DNA from 3 places in the Marinobacter sp. 1_MG-2023 genome. Region 3 is predicted to be linked to each of the others. Evidence: predicted binding sites of a transcription regulator. Region 3 holds the regulator's gene; each other region holds the start of a gene.

Region 1 (7,025 bases), on a different contig from region 3:
CGGTCAGGAAGGTGAAGTTGCTGAAGCAGAACAGCTCGGCGTAAGACGGCTCACTCATCAGCCAAACCATCCATGTACGAACCAGCCTTCCCGCACGTCCCGGAACACCCAGGCAAGCTGTCCGTTATTCAGTTGGGCAATGTAATAATCCCGATGGACCCTCTGACCGTCCCACCAGCCACCGCTGATTCGCTCCGGGCCGGTAAACCATACCTGCGGAATTTCCGTAAGTGGTTGCGGCCCCTGAAGAAGCCATAAGGGACGTTGAGGCAGGTGGCTGGCGGCTGTTGTCAAAACATGCTGTGTGCGCCGAACCTCTGACGCGCTCCATGCTCGTTCGGGCCGGTGATCTGCCTGGGGCGCAAGCTGCTTCAGAGCATTCTCACCAAGCCGTGCCTGCAGACGGCTCAACAAGGTGTGCCAGGCTTCGTTCAGGTCCTGGCTTTCGCCCAGAAGATCCTGCCCGCTCGGAGCTTCCCGCCCAAGAAACCGTTTAACCGTCAGGCGTAGCGATATAACCGGGGCTTGCAGGGGTTGTTGCTCAAATCGCAGTCTGATCAGGCTGAGAAATGCTTCTGCCCGGTGTTCCGGGCCGGAGGTGCGGATGCGCAGGCGCGTTGGCTCTGCATGGCGGTGCCCGAGAACCAGCAGCAAGCAGTCGGTATCCTGTTGGCGCCAGCACAGGTCTCTTTCCAGCTCGGACAGAATACGTTGCAACGGAAACAGTAAGCCCTGCGATTGTTCAATGTCTTGTACAAAATCTGCCTGTTGCCGGAAGTAATGGGGCGGTTGCCAGGGTGCCTGGGGGTCAGGCCTGGAGCCCTGAATTTTCTGGATATATGCGAGGGTTTCCGGGGACAGCCGGCGCGCCATGTCAGCCGGTGGTAAGCGGAACACCTCGGCCAGAGTATTCAGCCCAAGCCGCTGCAAGCGGATGCAGGTGCGTTCGTCAAACTCTGCAGCCAGCAGAGGCATCTGGCCAAGGACTTGCAGAGTGTGGCCTTTGTCGCTCGTGCATGTTCCCTTGCCGCTCCGTGCAATCAGGCGGGCTGCCAGTGGTGTATGGCCAATACCTGGCCAGGCCGTAAGCCGGCGCTCCTGCAATACCTCTTCCAGGGTTTGCCATACTGCCGGGAGGCCGCCGTACAACCGTTGCAGGCTGCCGATTTCAGCTAACAAACCGTTTGGTGGAACCAGAACAATATGAGCCGCATAACGGTATAGCCAGCGAGCCTGGTCTTCGAGAATCCGGGCTTCCTGCTGTTGATCTGCCCTTATTATGCCCAGCTCAGGTACCAGGCTGACTGCTGTTTTCAGGCGCATGCCGGCGCCCACACCCAGGTCCCGGGCAGCTGGGCAGGCCTGTATCACTTTTTGTCCGGAATCTTCCACAATCACCAGCGCAGAGGCTTTTTCACTGGAGCGGCGAATGTGATCCAGAAGCAGGTGAGGGAAGTGCAAGTACAGCCAGAGCATAGGAAATTACCGGGCTAATGTGGGCCAGGGACCCTGAACCACACGGGGCGCTTCATGGTGGAGCAGGTTCGCCCGGTGAGTTATAGCTAGCGAGCAGTGTTGGCCCGGCCAGCTGCCGCGGCGCTTCAGCACATTTATGTTAAGGCTCTGTTGCTCGCCGGGCTCCAGTTCAAGGCGCAAGGCAGCCGGGGAGTTCTGTTCAGCGTAGCGACGTTCGCGAAAAAGCACGCAAACATTACTGCCGGCTTCGGCTGCCAGCTGTAAACGCCGGATTTCGCGGGCCGCGAGCTTGCCCGGCCAGGCCATCACAAGGCCGGTAACCGGAGAGCGCAGGCAGTTTTCCAGCGTCCACAGAAAATCGCCTTTATCTTCGGTATGGACCATGATCACCTGGTTCAGGTCGATATCCCCCCGAGCCAGCGCCGGAGCATAAGGCGTATGTGGAGGATTCAGCCAGAACACGGTTTTACCGGCCTGCGACAGCCGCTGCATTAACGGCATTAACAGAGTCAGCTCGCCAATACCGGGGGCGTCCAGCAGGCATTCACTCAACGCACCCCTGGGCCAGCCTATGCCACCAAGCTGGTTGTCCAGAGCCTGATAGCCGGTTGGCTCTGCCGGTTGAGTGCTTTTGATGTGCCGTTGCCCCTGCCATACACGGGCATCCTGAATCAGCGTGTTAATAAGTTCGCTCATGGTGAAATCTCGGAATACTGTTTAAATATACAGTATTCTGTAGGCGGGCTGATTTCAAGAAGTGGGTTGATAAAATGAGTAACGGAACCCACGCTTGTAGCAGGGAAAGTATGGACAGTCCGGAATATCAGGCTTGGAGGTTATACATGAGTGGACTGACTGAACAGCACTGTGAAGCTTGTAGTGCGGGCGCCCCAAGGGCAACCGATGAAGAGAAACGCGTGCTGCACAAAGATGTCGAGGACTGGGATATCCTTGATGTGGATGGCGAAGAACAATTGCGCAGGGTATTTAAATTCAGGAACTTTGCTCAGGCTCTGGCTTTTGCCAACAAGGTAGGTGAGCTGGCTGAAGCCGAAGACCATCACCCGGCTATCCTTGTGGAATATGGGAAGGTGACCGTAAGCTGGTGGACCCATGCAATCGGTGGACTGCACAAAAACGACTTCATTATGGCGGCAAGAACGGATTTGGCTTACCGCTGAATAATTGACATTAAAAGGAATATTGGATGAGCGGTAGAATGCCGGGTATGAAAACCCGAATGTTGTGGATATGGATAACACTATTGCTCACCAGTACGGCTCAGGCTCAAATGGAATTTCCCTCCAGCTCTCAGGATGATTGGCGTTTGGAGGCTGATTCGGGCGCGCTCAGTCCAAATACTCCGCGCAAACTGCGCACTCCGGTTCTGATCATGGGTGAAGGCCGGGAAAGAGCCTCAGAAGCTGTAGTCATTCTTGTTGATGCGCCATTTTCAGTTGTAAGCCCTGTTGTTGTGAAAGTATGGGAGCAGTTGGGGTATCCGGTTGAGGAAGCCGCGCTGCAACGGGCCGATCTGCCGGAAGACTGGGTGCAGCTGATGCTTGCAGCCCAGCCGGGTTTGCGTGCGGCCATGGTGAACAAGGTCTACGGCCCGGAGCTTGAGCAAGCGGTGGAGGACGGCGCACTGACGGACAACGAACGCGATCGCCGTTTGCAGCTTCTCGGTGCGAGCATTCAGGCATACTCCGAAACGATGCGAAAAGTGCCAGAGTTTCGCGAACCCGTTCAGCGAGTTCGTCACTACCGCGAACAGCCCTACGGCAAGAATTACCGCACCGACGACTACGATATCCTGGACCTTGAACCTGTGATGGGGCTACCCGTTACTGCCGTGACGATCCAGCGCAAGCACGCGTTAGAGAATCGAAAACGCTTTCTGGCTTTAGCCGATACTCCCCAATTTACTACGCAGAACCTGGTACCTGCGGAGACTTTTCAGGCGACATTGGATGCAATCACCAAGGCACTGCCCGATAGTGCAATCCGCCTGGAAGAATCACCGGGTGTTTGGATTTCGCCGGTGCCGATACCCGATACCTTGCCTGCGGTAGATTGGCGCTTTCCTTCTACAAATGGGCAGCTGATCGAGCCCTTGGCCCATCGACTTGGTAATAGCCAGGCATTAATGCTTCGTGCAGTTCAGCAACAACCGGATGGCGCTTTGATTCTGGTTGCAGAAGCAAGCGCTGAGCGTGATGGGGAAGAGCTATGGATCAGTGCACTCCTGAGACTGACCCCGGAGGCGACAGCCATTGAAGTGCTGTGGGAGGGAGAGGCCGGTGTTAATGAACTTTATGCAAGCCTGGACGGAGAACAACTCTGGTTTACCGGTTATCCCTTTGGAGAGCAGTTAACCCTGTTTCATTATCGCCAGGGGGAGGGTGTCGTTAGCCTTGATTTTCCAGAGGGTGAGCAGCCAAGACTGGATACGATACAGTGGTGGGTCGATGGACGTGGGCCTGTATTGGCTTCTTTTAAGGTGGGGGATTTTCGGCGACTTGATGGCTTGACAATGTCATCGCCTCAGCCTGTTCCGCGCAGTGACTGGTTTGTCAACCATCAGAGGTTGTTAAAGGGCGGTTCCAATCCATGGGTAGAGGATGACCAGGGCGTTGCCGAGCTGGATCCGGATACTGGCCAGGTGTTGCGTTCGTTTGCTGTACCACCCCGCATTGCGATGCCCGAAGGTCTTCCTTCCTGGCCAGAGCTGGACCCTCGTGCTTTCAAAACAGGCTCCGGAGGGCTGGTTTCGGCCAAGGGCGAGTGGTTGGCAACGGTCTTTGATATCGAGAGACCGGAGTCCGATCCGATGGTTGGTGTACACCTCATGGATACCGATAAGGGCAGCCTGCTTTACTCCGCTGTTTTGCCTGATGCCAGTGGTGTCCGGCTTATCGCGGCATCCCCTGATGGTCGTTGGCTTGCGCTTTATGGCTATAGCGGCAAACTTGTGCTGTGGGATGTTCGTGCTGGTACTAACCCTTTTCGTCTTCACATGCCCCGCGTTAGCCTTGAGGATATGACCTTCTCCCTGGCCAGTGATAGCCTTATTGGCGTTGGTGATGAGCATGTGCTTGTCTGGAATCTGGCAGAACCCTAATCATCGTCCGCTTTTTCCTGCGCTTCGAGCTCTGCCTTGCGCTTGCGAATCTTCTCCAGTTTGTCTTCCGGGATGTACATTTTGCTGGCGGAATCCCTGAGCATAAAAAGGCTGCCCAGAACCAGGGCTACGGCAACGAGTATAAAAATCCAACCGATCATTGGCATACGTACGGTTCCTTTGTTGGAATAGCTTAACCTATAGTGAAGCACGGGGTTTCGCATGCACAACCCAGTTGCTTGAATATTCTGAATGGCCGGCATGCAGGCTTGATAATAAGCATACAAGGAGTATCCATAGATATGAGCGATTCCAGCTACACGCCACCCAAGGTCTGGAAGTGGGAATCTGCAAGCGGCGGCGCTTTTTCGAATATCAACCGCCCTGTTGCAGGTCCGACTCATGACCAAGACTTGCCTGTAGGTAAGCATCCATTCCAGCTTTACTCACTGGCAACACCAAACGGTGTGAAGGTCACGATTATGCTGGAAGAGTTGCTGGAACTGGGTATCAATGAAGCTGAATACGACGCCTGGCTGGTTCGCATTAACGAGGGGGAACAGTTCAGTAGCGGGTTTGTGGACGTTAACCCGAATTCGAAGATCCCGGCGTTACTGGATTGCTCTCAGGAGCCTGCTGTACGGGTATTTGAGTCGGGCTCCATTCTGCTTTATCTGGCTGAAAAATTTGACCATTTCCTGCCTTCGGATATAGCCAAACGCACCGAGACGCTTAACTGGCTGTTCTGGCAGATGGGCAGTGCGGCGTTTGTCGGCGGTGGTTTTGGACACTTCTATGCCTATGCACCCGAGAAGTACGAGTACCCCATTAACCGCTACACCATGGAGGTCAAGCGACAGCTGGATGTGCTGGACCGTCAGTTGGCCAATAACCGGTATGTTGCGGGCGATGAATATACCATCGCGGACATGGCCATCTGGCCCTGGTATGGCGCGCTGGTAACAAACAAGGTTTACGATGCGGCCGAGTTTCTTGACGCGCACACCTATACCCATGTGCTGCGCTGGGCCCTGGAGCTTAAACAGCGCCCCGCCATTCAACGTGGGCGAATGGTGAATCGGGCCTGGGGGGAACCTGAAAGTCAGCTATATGAGCGCCACGACGCGAGCGATTTTGAGCACAAAACCCAGGACAAACTTGCAGGGGCTTCTGGCGAATCCTGATGTATCAACTTTTTCAGCCCGGGCTTTTCGATGAGTTCTGAAATCGTCTATATCGTTGGTTTGACTGCACTTGCCGGTATTTGCATCCCCCTTGGCGGATTACTGGCAAGAATTGAACGCATCGGCCCCAACTGGCTGGAACAGGAGTTCCGGCACTTTCTGATCGCCTTGGGTGGTGGCATTCTGCTTGGCGCTGTGAGTATTGTGCTGATACCGGAAGGGCAGTCGAGCATTGGCAACTCGTTTTGGGCCATACCCGCTATTATTTCCGGCGGTCTGCTGTTTTTCTGGATTGAACGAATGCTCGGAGTTTATAACAGGGAATCACCACAGTTGATGGGCGTGATGCTGGATTTCGTGCCGGAGGCGGCCGCGCTGGGTGGGCTTATTATCGTTAACCCGAGCCTGGCACCCTTGATGGCTGTGCTGATTGCCCTGCAAAACCTGCCTGAGGGGTTCAATGCCTATCGTGAGTTCTGTGACAAGCCAGGTTATACACCGAAAAAGACCCTGACTGTAATGACAGGCCTTGCTGCAGCGGGGCCGATTGCAGGGCTTCTTGGGTATTTTTTTCTGTCCGACCAGCCAGTAATTCTCGGAACCATCATGCTGGTGGCATCTGGCGGTATTCTGTATCTGATTTTTCAGGATATTGCGCCCCAGTCGCGGTTGGAAAAGCACTGGGGGCCACCTCTTGGTGCGGTGATCGGTTTTTGCCTGGCGCTGTTCAGCGATATGCTGGTTACGCAAGTCTGAGATAAAGCCCTTGGGAATCGTTTTGAGGGGCATACCAAGGGCAAGTGTGTTCAGGCGATTTTTCGGGTCGCCTCTTTGTTGAGGATTTTTTCGATCTCTTCCGCTCCGAGGTTTTCTTTCTTGAGTGCGGCTTTGGCCAGAGCTTCAAGCTGATCCCTGTGATCTGTCAGGAATTCAAGGGTGGCTTTTTCCAGAGCCAGAAGTTCTGACTGGATTTCAGCATCAATCAGCTCTGCCATCTTCTCACTGTATTCCCTTTGCGAGCCCATCTCGCGCCCCAGGAAAACGTGTTCCTCGCCAATACTCAGGCCCATGGGGCCTATTTTTTCGTTCATGCCCCATTGGCCAATCATCTTGCGGATCAGTTTGGTGGCTTCCTTGAGATCGCTCTGGGCGCCGGTGGTTACTTCGCCATAGATGATCTTTTCTGCTGATCGACCGCCGAGCATTACCTTGATGCGGTCTCTGAGATAGCTTTCAGAGTAATT
Region 2 (7,025 bases), on a different contig from region 3:
CTGTGAGCTTTTGCATCGCCGGAGGAAATCCTCTATCTTGAAATCGCCTGCCAAGGGCAGGTGTGGCACGGGTTAACCGTTAAATGGCGGCTTCATCATACCGGAAGCCGTGAGGCACACCAAAGAGTGAATAGTAACATGGCATCTGAAAACGCCGAACTACGAAAAGTCGGTCTCAAAGTAACTCTGCCAAGAGTAAAAATCTTCAACATTCTGGAAAGCGCCAAGGACCATCACCTCAGCGCTGAGGACGTCTACAAGCGACTCCTGGATCAGGGTGATGATGTGGGGCTAGCCACTGTGTACCGGGTATTGACCCAGTTTGAGACAGCTGGCCTGGTATTGCGTCATAACTTTGAAGGCGGCCACGCAGTGTTCGAAATGGCGGGTGAAGATCACCACGATCACATGGTTTGTACCCAGACAGGGCAAGTGATCGAGTTTGTTGATGAGGTGATTGAGGCGCGTCAGCAGAAAATTGCGAAAGAGCATGGCTACGAAATTGTCGAGCACAGCCTGATTCTTTACGTTAAGCCCATTAAATCTTAAGTGCACAGCTTTTAGCAGATGAAGAGAAAAAAGGGGCAGGCCGTGAAGCCTGCCCCAACAGCTCTCAGGGTCGAGAGGGGGAATTAATGGTTCCCATCACTTCAGTGATGAGTCGCCTGTCCTTTGGAAAACATTTCTGTGGCGTGGGCAATGGTATGCTCGGTCATATCTACGCCGCCCAGCATTCTTGCAACCTCACTGATTCTTCCCTTGTCATCCAGGGATTCGATCTTCGAGAAAGTCGCTTCCTGGCGAGTGAATTTACTGACGAACAAATGCTGGTGGCACTGGGCCGCAACCTGCGGCAAGTGCGTTACGCAGATCACCTGGCCGTTATCCCCAAGAGACCTTAGTAGTTTACCAACGACCTCTGCGGTGCCTCCGCCTATACCTACGTCGACTTCGTCAAATATCAGAGTCGGAGTTGTCGATGTTTGTGCAACCACTACCTGAATCGCCAGGCTGATTCGTGACAGTTCTCCCCCGGAAGCAACCTTGGCCAGTGGTCGTGCCGGTTGTCCCGCGTTAGCACTAACGAGGAACTCTACTTCTTCCAGGCCGTGTGGCGCTGGTTCGTCCTGGCTGTTGCGGTGAAGCTGTGTAATGAACTGCACCGCCGGCATGCTTAGCTGAACCAGTTCGCTGGCAATGCGCTGATCCAGTTCCAGGGCTGCTTTGGCCCGGGCTTCGGAAAGCTCGCCAGCCAGTTTGTCGAAACTTTTGCGTTGGATTTCCAGCTCTGCCTCAAGTTTTTCCAGGCTACCTTCGCCGCCATCAAGCTCCGCTAACTCCGCGCTTAACCGTTCGTGAAACTCTGGTAGTTCTTCCGGGTTGATGCGGTGTTTGCGGGCCATCTGGTAAATGGCGCTGAGCCTCTCTTCAACGTCTGCCAAGCGCGCGGGATCTGCTTCATAGTCATCCACGAAATGACGGAGGTTGTCGCCCGCTTCGCTGATCTGGATCTGGGCCTCATTGAGCATCTGGATTGTGTCGGCCAGCGCGGGGATCGCAACAGGAAGTTGTTCCAGTTGCTGTAATGCCTGGCGAACGAGACCTGCTGCGCTGGTTTCATCTTCTGTGCACAGAAGTGCTGCCTGATGGCTGCTGTGCATAATTGCATCGGCCTGACTCAGTTGCTCCTGCTCTTGCTCCAGCTGCTTTTGCTCGCTGCTTTCAAGTGCCAGGCGGTCGAGCTCTTCAACCTGGTAGCGTAGAAGTTGCAGTCTGGCTTCAGATTCTTCTGCATTCTGCTGACGCTCGGCCAGCTTTCCGCGAATCTGGTTCCAGGATTTCCACGCTTCGCGGGTCTGGCTGGCGAGGTCTTCTGCGCCTGCAAACTCGTCGACTAACTTGCGGTGTGTTTCTTTGCGCAGGAGCGATTGATGCTGGTGCTGGCTGTGAATGTCCATCAGCAGCCCGCCCAGGTCTTTCAGGTGGCCGAGAGGGCAGGGCTGGCCGTTAATATAGGCCCGTGAGCGCCCATCTTTACTGATTACGCGGCGTAAAATGCAGTCGCTCTCGTCATCCAGTTCATGGCTTTCCAGCCATTGCAGGGCCTCGGAGATCCCTGAAACGTCAAATGTCGCGGTGATGTCTGCGCGTTTTGCGCCATGCCGTACAGTTCCTGCATCAGCTCGTCCGCCCATGGCAAGCCCCAGAGCATCCAGCACAATAGATTTGCCTGCACCGGTTTCGCCGGTGAGGGCTGTCATGCCTTTACCGAATTGTAGTTCTACCCTTTCGGCAATCGCGTAATTGGAAACCGTTAGCTGTGTAAGCATGCAGAAAACCTCCGCCTTCAAAAGATACTGTTTGAACATACAGTAACTGTGAATATATACAGGGATTTTGATGTTTGCAAACACACGGATGAGATTTTCTTCGGGAATGCAGGCTTTGATGGTTGAAACCTCAGCGGTGGGCCCCATATTCCTTCGCAATACATTCTTCCGGCTCTGCGGGGCTGGAGCCTATGTTCAATAGGTCGCGTTTAAACCGACCTCCGAAGATCTGGCAGGAGTAGTCATGAGTACCGACGAAAACCGCAATGAGCAGGTGGACGAACTGAATGAGGCTGCGGAAGCGGCTGCCGAGGAAGCTCAGGATATCGAGCAAGGTGAGGAGTCCGAGCTGGAAGCGTTGAAGGCGCAGGTTCAGGACTCGCAGGAGCAGATGCTGCGCATGCAGGCCGAGATGCAAAACGTGCGTCGTCGCGCCGAGATGGATGTTGAGAAAGCGCACAAGTTTGCGTTGGAAAAATTCGTCAAAGAGCTGTTGCCTGTGGCCGACAGCCTTGAGAAGGCCGTTGAGAGCACGGAAGGCAAGGAGAATGCCGGTGATTTGGTGGCGTCTATTCGCCAGGGTGTCGAAATGACGCTAAGCCTGCTCGAATCGAGCCTGAAAAAGTTCAACGTCGAGCCGTTGAATCCGGTTGGTGAACCGTTCGATCCTCAACAACATGAGGCTATGTCCATGGTGCCGGCACCGGACGCCGAACCGAATAGCGTGGTGGCTGTGGTGCAAAAAGGCTACCTGCTGAATGGGCGCGTGGTACGGCCGGCAATGGTTATGGTGGCGAAGGCTCAGGATGCACCAAAAATTGATGAGCAGGCTTGAAAAATCAGCCGAAGCGCCAATATAGCCTTTAAACAGCAGCAGCCGGAGTAGATGTTTCCGGACAACTATTCAGTACAGCATTCAGAAGAACTGGAGTGATTCAATGAGCAAGATTATCGGTATTGACCTTGGAACGACCAACTCATGCGTAGCCATCATGGATGGCGACAAAGTACGGGTCATCGAAAACGCAGAGGGTGATCGCACCACCCCTTCCATCATCGCTTACACAGATGACAACGAAACCCTCGTGGGTCAGTCGGCCAAGCGCCAGGCTGTTACCAACCCCCACAACACTATTTATGCCATTAAGCGTCTGATTGGTCGTCGCTTCAAAGACGACGTTGTTCAGAAAGACATTAAAATGGTGCCTTACAAAATCGCCGAGGCGGATAACGGTGATGCGTGGGTAGAAGTTAAAGGTCAGAAAATGGCCCCGCCTCAGGTATCTGCAGAAATCCTGAAGAAGATGAAGAAGACTGCAGAAGATTACCTGGGTGAGAAAGTGACCGAAGCGGTAATCACTGTGCCGGCCTACTTTAACGACAGTCAGCGCCAGGCTACAAAAGATGCGGGCAAGATCGCCGGTCTGGAAGTGAAGCGCATCATCAACGAGCCGACTGCTGCAGCCCTGGCCTATGGTCTGGACAAGAAGAGCGGTGATCGTACTGTTGCGGTTTATGACCTGGGTGGCGGTACTTTCGACCTTTCCATTATCGAAATTGCAGATGTCGACGGCGAGCACCAGTTCGAAGTGTTGGCAACCAACGGTGACACCTTCCTGGGTGGTGAAGATTTCGATATGAAAATTATCGAATTCCTGGCCGACCAGTTCAAGAAAGACAGTGGAATCGATTTGCGCGGTGACTCTCTGGCCATGCAGCGCCTGAAAGAAGCTGGTGAGAAGGCGAAGATCGAGCTTTCCAGCAGTCAGCAGACCGATGTGAACCTGCCGTACGTTACTGCAGACGCCAGCGGTCCCAAGCACATGAACGTGAAGCTGACCCGTGCCAAGCTTGAGTCTCTGGTTGAAGAGCTTGTTCAGCGTAGCCTGGAGCCGTGTAAGGTCGCTCTGCAAGATGCAGGCATGAAGGCTGGCGATATCGACGAGGTTATACTTGTTGGTGGTCAGACCCGTATGCCGCTGGTGCAGGAAAAGGTTAAGGATTTCTTTGGCAAAGAAGCTCGTAAGGACGTTAACCCGGACGAAGCCGTTGCCATGGGTGCTGCGATTCAGGCAGCCGTACTTTCTGGTGATGTGAAAGACGTGCTACTGCTGGATGTGACTCCGCTGACCCTGGGTATTGAAACCATGGGTGGCGTAGCGACACCGCTGATCGACAAGAACACTACGATTCCTACCAAGAAATCGCAGACCTTCTCAACAGCGGATGATAGCCAGACAGCCGTAACCATTCACGTTGTTCAGGGTGAGCGGAAGCAGGCGACACAGAACAAATCACTGGGTCGTTTTGACCTGGCTGACATCCCGCCCGCACCGCGTGGCGTGCCGCAGATCGAAGTAACTTTCGATATTGATGCTAACGGTATTCTGAACGTGTCTGCGAAAGACAAGGCTACTGGCAAAGAGCAGTCTATTGTCATCAAGGCCTCTTCCGGCTTGAACGATGATGAAATCGAGAAGATGGTCCAGGATGCTGAGGCGAACGCTGAAGAGGATCGCAAGTTCGAGGAGCTGGTCCAGGTTCGCAACCAGGGCGACGCCATGGTTCACGCGGTTCGCAAGACTCTGAAAGATGCCGGCGACAAAGTCAGCGACAGCGAGAAAGAGTCGATTGAAGCGTCTATCAAGGAACTGGAAGAAGCACTTGCCGGTTCTGACAAAGACGACATCGAAGCTAAAACCCAGAAGCTGACTGAAGTTTCAGGTGAGCTGGCTCAAAAGATGTATGCAGATCAGGATGGTCAGGCGCAGCAGGCAGGCGGCCAGGAAGATGCGCAGTCCCAGGCTTCTGATGACGCAGTAGATGCCGAGTTTGAAGAAGTTAAAGACGACGACAAGAAGTAATTCTGACGTACATCAGGTAGTTGGAAAACGCGGAGTTTCTCCGCGTTTTCCGCGTTTAAATAACAGGGTTTTAGAAGCATGGCCAAGCGCGATTATTACGACATTCTCGGAATTTCCCGGGACGCGGATGAGAAAGAAATAAAGCGGGCGTATCGAAAGCTCGCAATGAAGTACCATCCTGACCGTAACCCGGAAGACAAAGACGCTGAGAACAAGTTTAAAGATGCCAGCGAAGCCTACGAAATACTGGCGGACCAGTCCAAGCGGGCTGCCTACGACCAATTTGGTCATGCTGGCGTAGATGGTCAGGCCGGTGGTGGCTTCGGAGGTGGCGGTGGTAACTTCTCCGACATCTTTGGTGACGTGTTTGGTGATATTTTCGGAGGTGGCGGTGGCCGTGGGCGTAGCACCCGCGGTTCGGACCTGCGGTACACCCTGGAGCTGGACCTCGAAGAGGCGGTGAAAGGCAAGACAGTTAAAATCACCATCCCTGGACACAGGGAGTGTGAAGTGTGTGACGGCAGTGGGGCGGAAAAAGGTTCGCGCCCTGAAACCTGCGGTACCTGTAAGGGTATGGGGCAGGTGCGTATGCAGCAGGGCTTCTTTACGGTGCAGCAGGCCTGCCCCACCTGTCGGGGATCTGGCCAGATTATCAAGAACCCCTGTAAGGCCTGCCACGGCCAGGGCAGAGTGCAGGAAGAAAAGACCCTCTCGGTAAAAGTGCCCCCGGGCGTTGATACCGGTGATCGTATCCGGCTTTCGGGCGAAGGCGAAATGGGTGTTGACGGAGGGCCTCCCGGAGATCTGTATGTGCAGATGTCGGTTCGGGAACATTCGATCTTCACCCGTGATGGTCGTAATCTGTATTGCGAAGTGCCGATCAGTATTGTTGATGCTGCCCTGGGTGGTGAGCTTGAAGTGCCGACACTGGATGGTCGGGTGAAGCTTCGTATTCCAGCCGAAACCCAGACCGGAAAGCTTTTCCGGTTGCGGAACAAGGGTGTTAGCCCGGTTCGTGGAGGCCCTTCGGGTGACTTGCTGTGTCGTGTAACGGTGGAAACGCCTGTTAACCTGACCAAGCGCCAGAAGGAGTTGCTCAATGAGTTCCAGGAAGCCCTTGACGGCAGCAGCACTACCAATCACGCACCGAAGAAAACGTCGTGGTTTGAGGGTGTTAAGAGCTTCTTCGACGAAATGAAATTCTGATCAGTTTGATATAGGGAAAGGTCATGAGGGTAGCAATCATCGGCGCCGCTGGGCGCATGGGCAAGGTGCTGATTGAAGCGGTTGACGGTACAGAAGGGCTTGAGCTCGGCGCTGCTGTCGTTGAACCGGGTAGCACCCTGATTGGTGCCGACGCCGGCGAAATGAGCAGTATCGGGAAAACCGGTGTCAAAATGGCGGGTACTCTGGCAGATGTAAAAGACGACTTCGATGTGCTCATTGATTTCACTTTCCCCGACCTGACTCTGGAAAATGCCGAGTTCTGCAAAACCAACGGCAAAATGCTCGTTGTTGGTACCACTGGCCTGTCCGATGCTGAAAAAGAGCAATTAGCGCTCGCGGCAGAGTCTGCACCAGTGGTTTTTGCTCCCAATATGAGCGTTGGGGTGAACGTGGTCCTCAACCTTCTGCGAACTGCCGCGGCAACGTTGGGTGACGACTATGATGTAGAAATCATCGAAGCACATCACCGCCACAAAAAAGATGCACCTTCTGGCACCGCCTTGCGCATGGGAGAAGTCGTAGCAGACGCGCTGGGTCGGGATCTGAAGGAGTGTGCGGTCTATGGTCGCGAAGGTTTCACCGGCGAGCGCACCCGCAAGGAGAT
Region 3 (7,025 bases):
GTAGGACCGGGTTCAGCAGTGATAAGTCAGTGACGGTGAAGCTGACGGTCTGGGAGGCAACTGCCCGTTTTTCCGGCTCTGCCTCCCGGGTTTCGGCAGGCAGTGTGCGGCTATAAAGGTTGACCGATGCATCCGTGTACTCATGGAGTTGCGCCCTGTACTCGCTGATCCCCTGGTGCCATTGTTCTATCATTGATGCTACCTGAGCAGTAGCTTGCTGCGGCTGTTCATGCTCCGCGCTGGCGGTAAACTTCAGGCGTGCACTGTCCGGCTCATACCGGACACTTCCCTCTCCGGTGAGTGTAACCTCGCCAGCCAGGGCCAAACCTGGCACCAACAGTGGCAGGACCCAAAGAGAACGGGTTTTCCTGTTGTTTCTCGCCATAACACTTGGTCTCCGAATTCGGGTTTAACGTCAGGCTCGTCAGGATGCAGGTTCCAGTCGGGCCAGTTTGAATGAGAGGGCTGCTTGCACGAACTCGCTGAAGATCCGCCGGTGGCCACTGTGATAAAGCAGGTACTCGGGATGCCACTGCAGCCCCATAAGCCATTGGCCACGGGTGCTTTCTATAGCTTGGACGAAAAGATCATTGTCTACGGCTGTTACCTGCAGATTTTTGCCAAGGCGCTTTATGGCCTGACTGTGGATCCGGTTGGCTCCGATTACCGGGGCTCGCATGAGCTTTCCCAGCCGGCTGGACTTTACTAGCCGGACAGTCTGCATGGGCAGTAAAAGTGGCCTGTGGCGGGTATTTACCCTGAGAGGCGTTACGTTCTGGCACAGCGAGCCACCGTGAAATATGTTGATAAACTGAGCGCCACGGCAGATACCCAGCACCGGAATGCCGACAGACTCAGCTTGTTCCAGTAATTGAAAATCGGTTTTATCCCGGGCCTTGTCGTAATGGGCGCTCACTTGGGGTTCCTGGCCGTAACGCCCCGGATGAACGTGTGTGCCACCTGAGAGCACCAGCCCGTCTAACATCGATACGTCTACGCGGGTGCCGGGGCGGATGTAGTAAGGGCGAACACCCTGCAATCTGAGGCCGAAACTGATCAACTGTTGCGCGACGCGCCTGCGGGCGGGACCGCTGATGCCAATTGTCAGGCCGGGCAAGTTGTTTTCTGTAAGGTCCTGTTCAGACATAGCCTTTGCTTTGTAGCCACTTTGCTGAAGTTTCCTGCCAGCTATGTGTGAGATTGCGCAGGCTGATCTTTCGGCTTTCCCGGAACAAGGCTCTCAGCTCCGCCAGATCGTCTGCATTATTGGCGATCTGCTCGACCACCACCCAGTCATTCCACACACTGGAGAAGTTCCATTCCGGATTGTCGATGTCACAGTCCGGCAATCGGTAGTGCAGAGTAGGCCTGCTCTTGATGCGTGGATCTTTGACGTACTGATCGAGAAGGGGTTTGTCCAGATGGGCAAACAAAGGCAAAAGGTCCAGAGCACGGTTGCGCGTAGGATTGGATTCCAGGTAGTCAACCATCATCTGGTGTTGGTCCGGCGAATAGCCCTCCGTCACCAGTAGGTCTGTATAGCGGCTGCTCCAGGGTTCGATATAGGGCGTGAACTTTCTGCTGATATCCAGTTGGTGGTGAGCTTTGAGCCAGTCATAGAGCACGGCAAAAGCCTGGAAATAGCGAATCAGTGTTGCTGGTGTAAGATCCGGTAGTTCCGGGTTCAACTGTAAGCCGAATGCAAAATAGATAGCCTCCCGGCTACCCAGTGCGCCGGCTTCGCGTAGCTCCTTGACCAGATATTCGATCTGTTGAATTTCGGAGAACGGTAAAGGAGGACTCACAATCTCTAGCGGAACAATGCGCTCAGCTGCCGCGTCGATAACCTCCATGGCTTGCCCGCCAAGTTCACGCAGTACCTCTGGAACTCTGTCATCCGTAAGATCGAACTCTTTCACCTGCTCGGAATCAAGTTCAATGATGAAATCACCCATCGATGTCTGAAGCTTGCTCACATAGCGGGATTCGAGTGTCGGGGTTCCATCGAGAAGTTCCGCAACGATACTGACAAGTTGCTCATACCCAAGCCCGGACAGTTCGATTTCAACACCGACACGGCGTTCTTTTCCATCGGTTGTTTTCAGTATGTCTGGCATTTTGCAGGACGTAGCGTTGTTCATAGGACTCACTGGGATGAATTTGCGATCTTTTTACCATATCACACTCACTTAAGAGCGTCGGTTAAGGGGTTGAAAGAAATTAGGGTGCGCGACTTTACACTGGATAAAACACTGTATATAGTCAAAACACTGTATAAACAAACAGGAATGCTGGCGGGCCGTATCTGCCAGCAGATATCAGACCCGGCATGTATAAGCCCTGCATGCAGCAAGCGGAGCAGCGCAACAATGAAGCTGACAGCAAGACAGACTCAGGTACTGGAAATTATTCGCCGATCCGTGGATGAAACCGGTTACCCGCCCACTCGCGCAGAAATAGCCGCAGAGCTTGGATTTCGTTCGGCGAATGCCGCTGAGGAACACCTGCGGGCACTGGCACGTAAGGGCGCTATTGAGATGGTGCCGGGTGCGAGCCGGGGCATACGTCTGCCAGAAGCCGCTGAAGATCTGGGGCTGCCTGTGATCGGTCAGGTGGCGGCGGGCAGTCCGATCCTGGCCCAGGAACATATTGAAGATCATTGTACGCTGAAGCCGGAGTTTTTCTCGCCTTCGGCCGATTATCTCCTGCGGGTCCGGGGCATGAGTATGAAGGACATCGGGATTCTTGACGGCGATCTTCTGGCAGTTCACAGCACTCAGGATGTGCATAACGGGCAGGTTGTTGTCGCCAGAGTGGGTGAGGAAGTGACTGTAAAGCGTTTCCGGAAAGAGGGTTCGAAGGTCTATCTGATTGCCGAAAATGAAGAGTTTGCGCCGATTGAAGTCGATCTTACGGAGCAGGAGCTGTTCATTGAAGGGCTGGGTGTAGGTGTTATCCGGCGCTCTGATCTGCACTGATCGGGCTGGTATAAACCACAGACGCATTGAAAAACGGGTGAATTATGGAACAGCTAAGCTTTAATCAGAACATGGCGTGGCAGCAAGCTATTTTACCTTGCCCTGTGCCGGAGTATACCGCCCGAAAGCAGCGCACAGTCATTCGGGCCCGGCATAAACCGGATATCAGGGAATCCGCGCCTGCTGGCAACGTTACGGAAATCATAATGCCAGAAGGGCAGGTGGAGAATTTTCAATTACTGTTGCCGATGCTGACTCAGCTTAACCAGGAAAAGCGCTGGCTGGCCTGGATTGATCCTCCCCAGGCGCTCGTGAGCAAGTGGCAGAAAATGCACGGGATTGTTGCTGGAGAGCTTTTGGTGCTGCGCTCTACCGCAGAGTACCCGGCACGTCAGCTTGCGGAAAGAGCCCTGAGCGCAGGTACCTGTCATGCGGTAGTGATGTGGACCCGTAAACTGGGTAAGACAGCCTTTGACTCTCTGCAGAAGGCTGCGGCGGAGGGCAACAGCCATGGTGTTGTGCTCCGGCAGCGGTAAAGCCTGCCTTCAGTGCAGAGTGTATGCGGGCTGAGCGTCTGAAGCGTCCAGCTCGTCTTCTTCCCAGTCAATGTCGTGAGTGATGTTGCCAGCGGCTTCTATTCCCGCGGCAATCATGGCTTTGGCAACAGACATATCCCGATCTTCCAGCATTTCGCGAGCTTCACCTGAAAAGGAAATTTTGACCAGCGGCTCACTGTCATCGTCGATGCGTCGCAGGGCATAGTCGCCGTTGCTTAGTTGTACAATTTCGAAAAACGATGGTGACATTTCATTAACCTTTATCATGTTGAGAACCGGAAGTAGCGGTGATTGCTGCAGTGATCGAGGGTAGTTACCACTCGCCGTGTTGCTCTTCCAGGTTGTCGGCAAACTGTTTTATCGCATTCATAGTCTTCAGGAGCGTTTGTGCGGAACGGTCGGGTCCTGCGTCAGCTGATACGGCAATGATATTTTCTGCATTAACCGTTTTTCGTGCTGCGGGCGGCCTGCTTTGAGTGGCTTCCAGCTGGTCAAGATAGTTCCACCAACTATCCGCCTCCTGCTCAAGAGCTCTTAATCTTCTGATTTCGGTGGCTTGTTCGCCGATCAGATTTGCCAACTCCCCCAATGTCGAAGGCTCCTCCGAACGCTTCTGGTAGAACCTGGTAATCATTATCAATAATAGCCGTCTTGCCCTTAGCAGGAGCTCGATAGAGCCCTGAATAGCCGCCTCATGCTGCAGTTTCTGCGCTGGAGCATGATTAGCATTTCCGCTATCGGCAAGCTTCTCCGGCATTTCCAGAAGCGTTCTTGCAAGAAACAGCTTTTGAGAAACCAGCGAATACCATTGAGATGCCATTGATCGTGTCTGCCGTGCATTTGGGGGCTTTCGTGCGTTCTCGATTGCGGGAATTTCTCCGCCCGAACTGCCCGTGAATAAAACAGCCCACCATTGTAGCATTCCAGCGCGCAGATTTCTTCAACCCTTAGCTCCAAGCCCCCAGGTGACAATAAAACACAAACATTCACTTGAAACGGCTGTTTGAATTTGGGAAAAAGCAGCATTGAATTTTGGGTTTTCGATTGTCTGGAGGGTTTGAAATGCGGGGCCAAGTTGTCGCATGTGTTGCAGTGCTTTCGCTCGGGTTTTCCGGGCAGGCGCTGTCAGGAGTATCGTTAGCGGAAGCAGAACGGCTCAAGCAGGATCTGACGCCGGTTGGTGCCGAGCGTTTGGCCAATGCCTCTGGCAGCATTCCCGAATGGACAGGTGGGCTGTCAGAAGCACCTGCAAGCTGGCGCAAGGGTCAGGTGGAGACAGATCCGTTTCCTCAAGATGAGACGTTGTTCGTAATAACATCGAACAATATGCACCTCTACAAGGATAAGCTCTCCGAAGGCTCTCTCCAGATGCTCCGTCAGTATGGCCCGGATTTTTTCATGCCGGTTTACCAGACTCGTCGCACAGCGGCGTTTCCGGAGCATGTGTACGACAAATTCTACGAGAACGCTCTGAGCGCTGAAGTACTGGATAACGGAAATGGTGTTCGCAACACGATCATGACCAGTCCGTTTCCGATCCCCGCAAACGGGCTCGAAGTTATATGGAACCATATTCTGCGTTACCGTGGTGAAGAGGTCTCGTTCCGAAGTGGCTCAGCCACGCCTCAGGTGGACGGTTCTTTTAACCCGGTAGTAAATCAATACGATTATTACTTTGCTTACAGCAAGAAGAATACAGAACTTGCCGATATCGATAACAAAATTTTCTACCTCAAGACCGATACGATCTCGCCCTCAACATTGGCAGGTACTATCACGCTTGTGCACGAAACACTGGATCAGGTTCGCTCGCCGCGTTTAGCCTGGCGCTATGATTCTGGATCTCGGCGCCTGAGGCGTTCTCCGAACCTGGCCTATGAGACAGATTTACCGAACTCGTCTTCTCTGCGTTCTGTTGACCAGAAAGATATGTATAACGGTGCTCCCAACCAGTATGACTGGGTTTTGAAAGGTAAGCGTGAGCTCTTTGTTCCTTATAACGCTTACAAGTTACACGATGAAGATGTCAGCCCGGATGATGTGATTCGCGCCGGTCACATTAACCAGCAGCTCACACGTTATGAACTACATCGGGTGTGGGTAGTTGAGGCAAAGCGTCGCACTGGTATCAAACATATCTACGACCGTCGTGTGTTCTATGTAGATGAAGATAGCTGGCAGATCCTCATGTCCGAAGAGTATGACGAAAACGGTGATTTGTGGCGGGTTTCCGAAGCTCACAATATCAGCTATTACCAAGAGCCTGTGTTCTGGACTACTATGGAGATGACGTACGACCTCAAGTCGAAGCGTTATTACATTGATGGTCTGGATGACAATTATCCGGCCTACGATTACAACCCCGGTTTTCGTGGCAGTGAGTTTACTGCTTCCTCTGCGAGAAGGGCTGCTCGCCGCTGATTGAGCTGTAGCGGTATGGAGCGCCGGCAATCGCTGGCGCTCCTCGGGGTCGTTCGTTCTTCATCTCTTTGTGCAAGGAGAAAACGTCATGGCCGACGCTCAAGATACTTTTCACTCCGATCCGCAGGCCTGTCTGGCAAGTTTCGATCAACTTATGGCGAAACTGGGTCGCGCTCTGGCCAAAGAGGACTGGGATGCTCTGGTCAGTCTCAACTCCGGGATAAAGACCACTATAGAGCCCATGATGGTTGCGCTTGAGGCTGGGCAGGTAGAACCGGAGCCCGTCCGGACACGGATTGAAGAGTTGCGTCAGTTTCTGGACGCAGCCGGAGAAGGTGCCGCTCGGTCCAAAGCTGAAGCGGAGCTGGCTCTAAAAGGCATGAACCGTAACCGCAGTGCAGCCAAGGCCTACCAAAATATTTCAACGTCTCGACCTAAATAGTGTCATAAAATTGACTCTACTGGCTTTACCGTCTTAAATACCGCACAAATCCCCAAAGAGATTCTTGTGAATGTCCAAAAATAACAAGGTTCTGGTGCTGAGTGAGGATGAGTCGAGGCTTCATGACTTGGCGACGATCCTGGAATTCATTGGCGAAGAGCAAGTGGTTGCAGGCGATGATGCCTGGGCGCTCCTTGAATCTGGAGATCAAGAGAGTCTTGCGGACATTTCCGTTGCCATCGTTAACGGTGTCGACACCGGTGTTGTAAAGACGATTGAATCTCTTTGTCGGGCTGCCCAGGGTGTTCCGTTGCTGGTGGTGGGTGATCCCGAACTGAAAGGCCTGGCGGAGACAGATTCTGCCCGCATAATTGCCCGCTTGGAATGGCCTCTGCATTACACGAAGTTTGTAGATTCACTTTATCGCGCTCAAATTTTCTATGATCAGTTCCGGCGCTCAAAGGAGCGGGGCCAGCAGCGTGGTCTGCAGTTGTTCCGCAGTCTGGTGGGTACCAGTCGCAAGGTTCAGCAAGTTCGCCAGCTTATGGAACAGGTTGCGGATAAGGATGTGAGCGTTCTGGTTACCGGGCCGTCGGGGACCGGCAAAGAAGTTGTCGCAAGAAACCT

The links. The regulator LexA, encoded in region 3, represses DNA repair genes until DNA is damaged. The targets are predictions, from matches to a motif close to CTGTNTNNNNANACAG.
Region 1: the regulator LexA is predicted to act here: its motif matches at 2,190-2,205, upstream of imuA (translesion DNA synthesis-associated protein ImuA).
Region 2: the regulator LexA is predicted to act here: its motif matches at 2,358-2,373, upstream of recN (DNA repair protein RecN).

Annotation. Positions count from the first base shown of each region.
Region 1 covers NZ_JAUOST010000010.1:23,223-30,247, forward strand. The annotation lists gene Q4606_RS17405 (error-prone DNA polymerase) at 1-58, opposite strand, end outside; gene Q4606_RS17410 (DNA polymerase Y family protein) at 58-1,476, opposite strand; gene imuA (translesion DNA synthesis-associated protein ImuA) at 1,483-2,172, opposite strand; gene Q4606_RS17420 (4a-hydroxytetrahydrobiopterin dehydratase) at 2,319-2,657, shown strand; gene Q4606_RS17425 (WD40 repeat domain-containing protein) at 2,684-4,597, shown strand; gene Q4606_RS17430 (DUF2897 family protein) at 4,594-4,764, opposite strand; gene yghU (glutathione-dependent disulfide-bond oxidoreductase) at 4,900-5,781, shown strand; gene Q4606_RS17440 (ZIP family metal transporter) at 5,812-6,537, shown strand; gene ftsH (ATP-dependent zinc metalloprotease FtsH) at 6,588-7,025, opposite strand, start outside.
Region 2 covers NZ_JAUOST010000001.1:482,573-489,597, forward strand. The annotation lists gene Q4606_RS02200 (outer membrane protein assembly factor BamE) at 1-16, opposite strand, end outside; gene fur (ferric iron uptake transcriptional regulator) at 139-549, shown strand; gene recN (DNA repair protein RecN) at 651-2,330, opposite strand; gene grpE (nucleotide exchange factor GrpE) at 2,575-3,165, shown strand; gene dnaK (molecular chaperone DnaK) at 3,269-5,194, shown strand; gene dnaJ (molecular chaperone DnaJ) at 5,273-6,400, shown strand; gene dapB (4-hydroxy-tetrahydrodipicolinate reductase) at 6,424-7,025, shown strand, end outside.
Region 3 covers NZ_JAUOST010000002.1:356,059-363,083, reverse strand. The annotation lists gene Q4606_RS07835 (SIMPL domain-containing protein) at 1-385, opposite strand, end outside; gene Q4606_RS07830 (gamma-glutamyl-gamma-aminobutyrate hydrolase family protein) at 425-1,147, opposite strand; gene Q4606_RS07825 (amidoligase family protein) at 1,140-2,141, opposite strand; gene lexA (transcriptional repressor LexA) at 2,370-2,978, shown strand; gene Q4606_RS07815 (cell division inhibitor SulA) at 3,023-3,514, shown strand; gene Q4606_RS07810 (hypothetical protein) at 3,524-3,784, opposite strand; gene Q4606_RS07805 (DUF6586 family protein) at 3,849-4,355, opposite strand; gene Q4606_RS07800 (DUF1329 domain-containing protein) at 4,598-5,956, shown strand; gene Q4606_RS07795 (SOS cell division inhibitor) at 6,045-6,398, shown strand; gene Q4606_RS07790 (sigma-54 dependent transcriptional regulator) at 6,469-7,025, shown strand, end outside.